Regions from separate parts of the Streptomyces sp. NPDC002730 genome, predicted to be linked through region 1. Evidence: riboswitches for the same ligand, from Rfam matches in the RefSeq annotation. Region 1 holds a riboswitch; each other region holds the start of a gene.
The links. A riboswitch is a leader RNA that binds a small molecule or an ion and turns the genes downstream of it on or off. The one in region 1 is predicted to bind cobalamin.

Region 1 (2,255 bases):
GCAGCAGACTCAGCACCAGCAGCTTCTTGCGGCCGAGCCGGTCGCCGTAGTGCCCGAAGACGAGCGCACCGAGCGGGCGGGCGGCGAACCCGACGGCGTACGTCAGGAACGACAGCAGGGTTCCGACGAGCGGGTCGGAGCCAGGAAAGAACAGCTTGTTGAAGACCAGCGCGGCGGCCGATCCGTAGAGGAAGAAGTCGTACCACTCGATGGTGGTGCCGATGAGGCTCGCGGCGACGATGCGCTTGAGTGAACTGGGAGCTGGTGGAGCGGTTGCGGGGGCGGCCATGGACACCACTTCCGGACAGTTGGCGGGGACGTTTCCGTGTCGCCACACCGTAGGAAGACGCAGGTCAGGGGCACATGTGGTGGGACACCACAGTTCGGAGCGTCAGTGTGCGCGCGACCACCATGATGGGAGTGCGGGGGCCACTGCGGCTTCGTGGACAAGTGGGCCGTGGTGCGCATCGCGAGCAGTGCTTCGAAGACATGCTGCTGCACCAGTTGGTGGACCGGCGAGCGGACCATGGGACCCGGGGTGCTGGTGGTGCATCGAACGGGCCGTGGCGGTCTCGGCGACCACCTCACGGCCCGAACGCCCGTTCCTGCTGTAGGTGGCAGTTCGCCATGGTCGGCCGTGCATTGGGCGTATGAACCGGTGCTCCTTTCTGCGATGATGTCACGCGAAAAGGCGACGGCGGAACGAGGAAGCCGGTGTGAATCCGGCGCGGTCCCGCCACTGTGATCGGCGAGCGGATCCCGAACAGACCACTGCCCGGATGCGGGTGGGAAGGCCGGGACGAGCGACGACCCGAGAGCCAGGAGACTCACGCGGTCGCCTCCTCGATCGAGCTGGGGCGGATCTCCCCAGAGGGGAGAACGAGTCTGTATGCCCATGCGGCCATTGCCGGTCGATCCGGTTCCGTGTCGGGTCGTCGTGTGCCGGGACTGCTGCTGCGGCAGTCCCAAAGTGGTCGGTGTTGATCACGCGGAGCAGACGGCACATCTTGGCAGAGACGCGCCGGTCCGGATCTCCGAGTGCCTCGACGTGTGCGAGCGGGCGAACGTGATCGTGGTTCAGCCCTCGGCGGCAGGGCGCGCCGCCGGTGCCCGGCCCGTCTGGCTCGGCCTGGTCAACGATCCAGCTGCGACCGAGGACATCGCTGCCTGGGTCCGAGCGGGCGGCCCCGGCGTCGCCGTACGGCCCGACGTCGTCGACCTGTATGCCTTCACCCCGCCACGGCGCGCCCGGTCCGGGCCGTCCCGCGACTCGCGATGACCATCCGATCCACCTGCGGTGAGAGGACCCACCACATGATGGGCAAACGCCCGATGTCCCTGCTGCTCGCCGTGGCCGCAACCCTGCTGATACCCGGCTGTGGCGACACCGGCGCCCGGGACGATGCCGCATCGGCGCGCTCCGCCGCCAAGGGCTTTCCCGTCACGGTCTCCAACTGCGGCGTGAAGACCACCTATCAGCGCCCGCCGCAGAGGGCGGTAGCGCTGAACCAGCACGCGACCGAGGTCATGCTGGCCCTCGGGCTGGAGAAGTCGATGGTGGGCACCGCCTATCTCGACGACAAGATCCTGCCGGAGTACCAGGACACCTACGGCGGGATCAAGGTACTGGCGAAGGAGTACCCCTCCTTCGAGACGCTGCTGGCAGCAGAACCGGACTTCGCCTACGGCGGGTTCGCCAGCACCTTCGACGAGAAGGAAGGGCGCAGTCGCGCCGCGCTCTCCAAGGCCGGGGTCAACTCCTATCTGAACATCGAGGAGTGCCCGTCCGGTGCGGTGACGATGGCCGTGATGGACCAGGAAATCCGGAACGTGGCCAAGATCTTCGGCGTACCGGACCGGGCCGAGCGGCAGGTGAAGCAGCTGCACGGGACGCTGGAGACGGTCGAGGGCAAGCTCGCCGGCGTCAAGCCGACCAAGATCTTCGTCTATGACAGCGGCGACAAGACCGCGTTCACCGCAGGCGGGGCGGGCATAGGCAACGAAATGATCAAGCAGGCCGGCGGAGTGAACCTCTTCGAGGACCTGGACAAGGCGTTCGGCGACGTCTCGTTCGAGCAAGTGGCCGAGCGCGCCCCCGAAGCCATCGTCATCTACGACTACGGCGACCAGCCCGTCGAGGACAAGAAGAAGTTCCTGCTCGCGAACCCGGCTCTGAAGGATGTGCCCGCGATCAAGAACAAGCGATTCGCCGTACTGCCGCTGTCGTCCACGGTCCTCGGCGTCCGGGTGCCGTC
Region 2 (2,255 bases), on a different contig from region 1:
GCGAGAGCCGTACGGCGCGTTCGATGTCGCCGAACTCCACCGGGCGCCCGCTGCCGTTGAGTACGGGACGGTGCTCCACCCGGCCGCCGTACGAGAGGGTCCCGCCCAGCCGTACGCCGAGCGCCCCCGCGAACGCAGCCTCCACCGGGCCCGCGTTCGGGCTCGGGTGCTTCTTCGCATCGGCCCGCCAGGCCCGTACGGCTCCGCGCGCATCCCCGCCCGCGAGTACCGCGAGTCCCGCGGTGAGCCGGGCCCCCGGCCAGCCGGCCACATCGTCGAGCCGCGCCGAGGCCCAGCCGAACCTCCGGTATTTGGACGACTTGTGCCCGACCATCGCGTCCAGCGTGTTGACGGCACGGAACCCCACCAGACCCGGCACACCCGCGAGGGCGCCCCAGACCAGCGCGCCCACCACGGCGTCGGAGGTGTTCTCGGCGACGGACTCGACGACGGCGCGTGCGATCTGCTGCTCGTCCAGCGCCTGCGGATCGCGCCCGCACAGATGCGGCAGGCGCTCCCGCGCCACGTCCACGTCACCGGCGGCAAGCGCGCCGCCGATGGCCCGCGCCTCGCGGCCCAGCGACGTACCTCCGACGACGGCCCAGGTGGCTGCGGCGATCAGTGCGACGGATGCGCGGCCGCGGCCGCGTACACCGCGCGCGAGAACCGCGGCGGCACCCGCGGCGCCTCCGGCGCACACAGCGGTGTGCAGTGCGCCCCAGCCACGGTGGTCACGCCACAGGACATGCTCGACAGCGCCCGCGGCCCGCCCGAACGCGGCGACCGGATGCCCGCGGCGGGGATCGCCGAGCAGCAGGTCGCCGGCCAGGCCGGCGGCGGATCCGTATACGAATTCACGGTCGGCACGCATGGGTTCAGGCCGACGCTTCGCCTCGAACGACCCTCGTACTCACAGCAGGAACTGAACCGCAGCCGGGCATGGCGATATGTCCTCACTCAGGGTGTCCGCGCCCTGGTTCGACGTGACCGGCGGTGAGAGTTCCTGGCTTCCGGGGACTGCTCCCCGGTGACAGTGGCGGGACCGCGCCGGATTTGCACCGGCTTCCTCTTCTGCCGCCGTAGATGGCTTCGGCAGTCCACCACGCTGCGAGAACGACCGTCAACTTGCCTTTGACCTGCGATGCAAGAGTGTGTTGGGGCACACATGCGGGGCGGATTTCCGCCAGGTGTCGAAAACAGGCCGTACCGCCACGTCGCCCGTGACGCAAGAGCCGGGCCGGGTCACCCGAAGGGGTGCCCGGCCCGGCCTGTGAAGCGGTTGATGAAGCTCGTGGAACTGGTGAACCGTGCCGTCAGATGACGATCAGATAGATCCCGTACGCCACGGCCGTCGCGCAGAGCGCGAAGCAGGCGTACGCGCCGGTGCGTGCCAGGGCCGCGGAACCGCCTTGTGCGGCCGCCGTCTCCTGCTTGGTCAGGCCGACGATGCCCAGGGTGAACAGACCCACCAGGGCGACGGTGGCGACGAGGCTCACGCCGAAGACGGAGCCGAGAGCTGCCCAGTCGATGTTCATGCTGATCTGTCCTTACACCGTGGCCGGCTGCGTCGGCTCGGAGTCGGCGGGGGCCGGAGCCGGGATGGTGGTCTTGAAGTCCTGCGCGGGCGTGCCGGCCGGCGGCGGGGTGACGGCCGCGATGGCGGTGGTCACGACACCCGCGGGCTCGGCGTCGGCGTCCGCCGCGTTGACGTTGGTGTGGTCGATCACCTGGCGGCGGGAGATGAACCAGATCGCGGCGCAGGCGCCGATCAGGAAGGCCGCGACGACCGCGACACCCCAGTCGCCCTGCCGGGACACGAACTCCGAGCCCGCGGCGACCAGACCCGCGGCCGGCAGGGTCAGACCCCAGGCGACGAACATCCGGGTGGCGGTGGACCAGCGGACCACGCCGCCCTTGCGGCCCAGGCCCGCGCCCATCACGGCGCCGGAGCAGGAGTGCGTGGTCGACAGCGAGAAGCCGAGGTTGGAGGAGGCGAGGATGACGCTGGCCGCGCTGGTCTGGGCGGCGAAGCCCTGCTGCGGCTGGAGGTCGGTGAGGCCCGTGCCCAGGGTGCGGATGATGCGCCAGCCGCCGAGGTAGGTGCCCATCGCGATCGCGAGACCGGCGGAGAGGATGACCCACATCGGGGGGTTGGAGCCGGGGGAGAGGACACCGCCGGCGACGAGCGCCAGCGTGATGACGCCCATGGTCTTCTGGGCGTCGTTGGTGCCGTGGGCCAGGGAGACCAGGCCCGC
Region 3 (2,255 bases), on a different contig from region 1:
CCGCTGGGCGCTGCTGGCGGGCTGGGCGGTCGGCATGATCTACGGCACGTCGGCGGCGTACGGAGTCGCGAGCCCGACACAGAAGCACTTCGGCGGCTCGTCGGCGGAGATCCCCGGCCTCGGCGAGATCGGCTACATCGGCCTCACGGCGTTCATCCTGAACGTGGTGGTGACGGTGGTCCTGACGTTCGTCCTGCGGGCGCTCAAGGCCCCGGAAGGCGTCGACGAGACCAGTCCGTCGGACTACACGGCGGACGCGGGCGACGCGGGCGTCCAGGTGGAACTGCCGCCGGCGACGGCAGGGGTGAGTCACTGACGGTCGGGCCGACTGAGGGCCGTTGCGTTTCCCGGGAGGGGCGCGACGGCCCTTGGCTGTTGGGTAGGCAGCAAATCAAGCCCCGCACATCAAGCCACAACGGCGATTGAGGCGCGGGGTCCGGGGTGGATATCCAGACCGTCCCCGGGATCACCTTGCTCCCTTACGCGTTGGAGCCGCGGTGCGCCATGACACAACATGTGGGGGGTGCCGCATCAAGCGGCCCCCACATGTATGCTCATGGTCGCTGTCGACGCAGGGGAATCCGGTGCGAATCCGGAACTGTCCCGCAACGGTGTGATGCGGTGCGCTTTGTCGTACCCCGCCAGTCCGAGGACCTGCCGACGGTGCATCCGGCTCGACCGAACCGGGTGCCGAGACGTCCGGGCCTCGCGGTTGGGCCGGTGGGCGCCGTGCGGTGTGCTGCCCTTCGACGGGTACGTACGCCCGTACCGGCCTCCCCTCCCCCGCCGGCCCAGAGCCGAGCGAGGGAGAGCACCACGTGACCATCGCGCCAGCCGATCCGGCTTCAGGCATCTCCGAGCAGGTGGCCGACGGCCCCGGGACCGCACTGCTGCGGACCCTCACGGACCTCACCGCCGATCTGCCCGACACCGACCCCGGACGTGTCGCCGCCGCCGCCCTGCGCGGCCGGCACGCCGGGTCGGACGCGGCCGAGCTGCGGAGCCTCGCCACCGACGCGGCCGCGGGGCTGATCTCCGAGGACCCTGCCTACTCGCGGCTCGCCGCCCGCCTGCTGACCCGTCATATCGCGGACGAGGCAGCCGGACAGGGCGCGGTGGCCTTCTCCGCATCCGTCGCGGTCGGGCACCGCGAGGGCCTGATCGCGGACCGTACGGCCGAGTTCGTGACGCTGCACGCCGCGCGGCTGGACGCCCTCGTCGACCAGACCGCCGACGACCGCTTCGGCTACTTCGGTCTGCGCACCCTCTACAGCCGCTATCTGCTCCGGCACCCGATCACCCGTCAGGTCATCGAGACCCCGCAGCACTTCATGCTGCGCGTCGCCTGCGGCCTCGCCGAGGACGCTTCGGTCCGTGCCCTGGACGAGGTCGCCGCGCTGTACGGCCTGATGAGCCGCCTCGACTACCTCCCTTCCTCGCCCACGCTCTTCAACTCCGGCACCCGCCACCCGCAGATGTCCTCCTGCTATCTGCTTGACTCGCCGCTGGACGAGCTCGACTCGATCTACGACCGCTACCACCAGGTGGCCCGTCTGTCGAAGCACGCGGGCGGCATCGGCCTCTCCTACTCCCGTATCCGCTCCCGCGGTTCGCTGATCCGGGGCACCAACGGCCACTCCAACGGCATCGTCCCGTTCCTCAAGACCCTCGACGCCTCGGTCGCCGCGGTGAACCAGGGCGGCAGGCGCAAGGGCGCCGCCGCCGTCTACCTGGAGACCTGGCACTCCGACATCGAGGAGTTCCTGGAGCTGCGCGACAACACCGGTGAGGACGCCCGGCGTACGCACAATCTGAACCTCGCGCACTGGATCCCCGACGAGTTCATGCGCCGCGTCGAGGCGGACGCCGACTGGTCGCTGTTCTCGCCCGCGGATGTGCCGGAACTGGTCGACCTGTGGGGCGACGAGTTCGACGCGGCGTACCGCAAGGCCGAGGCCGCCGGTCTCGCGCAGAAGTCCATGCCGGCCCGTGAGCTCTACGGCCGGATGATGCGGACGCTCGCCCAGACCGGCCAGGGCTGGATGACCTTCAAGGACGCCTCCAACCGCACCGCCAACCAGACGGCGGAGCCGGGCCACACGGTCCACTCCTCGAACCTGTGCACCGAGATCCTCGAGGTGACGGACGACGGTGAGACGGCCGTCTGCAACCTCGGCTCGGTCAACCTGGGTTCGTTCGTCGCCGACGGCGGCATCGACTGGGAGCGGCTCGACGAGACCGTCCGTACCGCCGTC

Region 2: it holds a riboswitch for cobalamin, as region 1 does, so the genes downstream of both, ACFYXH_RS16600 (cobalamin biosynthesis protein) here and ACFYXH_RS24920 ((2Fe-2S) ferredoxin domain-containing protein) in region 1, are expected to answer to the same signal.
Region 3: it holds a riboswitch for cobalamin, as region 1 does, so the genes downstream of both, ACFYXH_RS04340 (ribonucleoside-diphosphate reductase subunit alpha) here and ACFYXH_RS24920 ((2Fe-2S) ferredoxin domain-containing protein) in region 1, are expected to answer to the same signal.

Annotation. Positions count from the first base shown of each region.
Region 1 covers NZ_JBIAQG010000010.1:41,089-43,343, reverse strand. Annotated here, with positions in the region: gene ACFYXH_RS24925 (MFS transporter) at 1-289, opposite strand, end outside; cobalamin riboswitch at 660-850, shown strand; gene ACFYXH_RS24920 ((2Fe-2S) ferredoxin domain-containing protein) at 890-1,279, shown strand; gene ACFYXH_RS24915 (ABC transporter substrate-binding protein) at 1,315-2,255, shown strand, end outside.
Region 2 covers NZ_JBIAQG010000006.1:65,472-67,726, reverse strand. Annotated here, with positions in the region: gene ACFYXH_RS16600 (cobalamin biosynthesis protein) at 1-871, opposite strand, end outside; cobalamin riboswitch at 977-1,118, opposite strand; gene ACFYXH_RS16595 (hypothetical protein) at 1,314-1,535, opposite strand; gene ACFYXH_RS16590 (anion permease) at 1,548-2,255, opposite strand, start outside.
Region 3 covers NZ_JBIAQG010000001.1:885,241-887,495, reverse strand. Annotated here, with positions in the region: gene mctP (monocarboxylate uptake permease MctP) at 1-316, shown strand, start outside; cobalamin riboswitch at 541-677, shown strand; gene ACFYXH_RS04340 (ribonucleoside-diphosphate reductase subunit alpha) at 819-2,255, shown strand, end outside.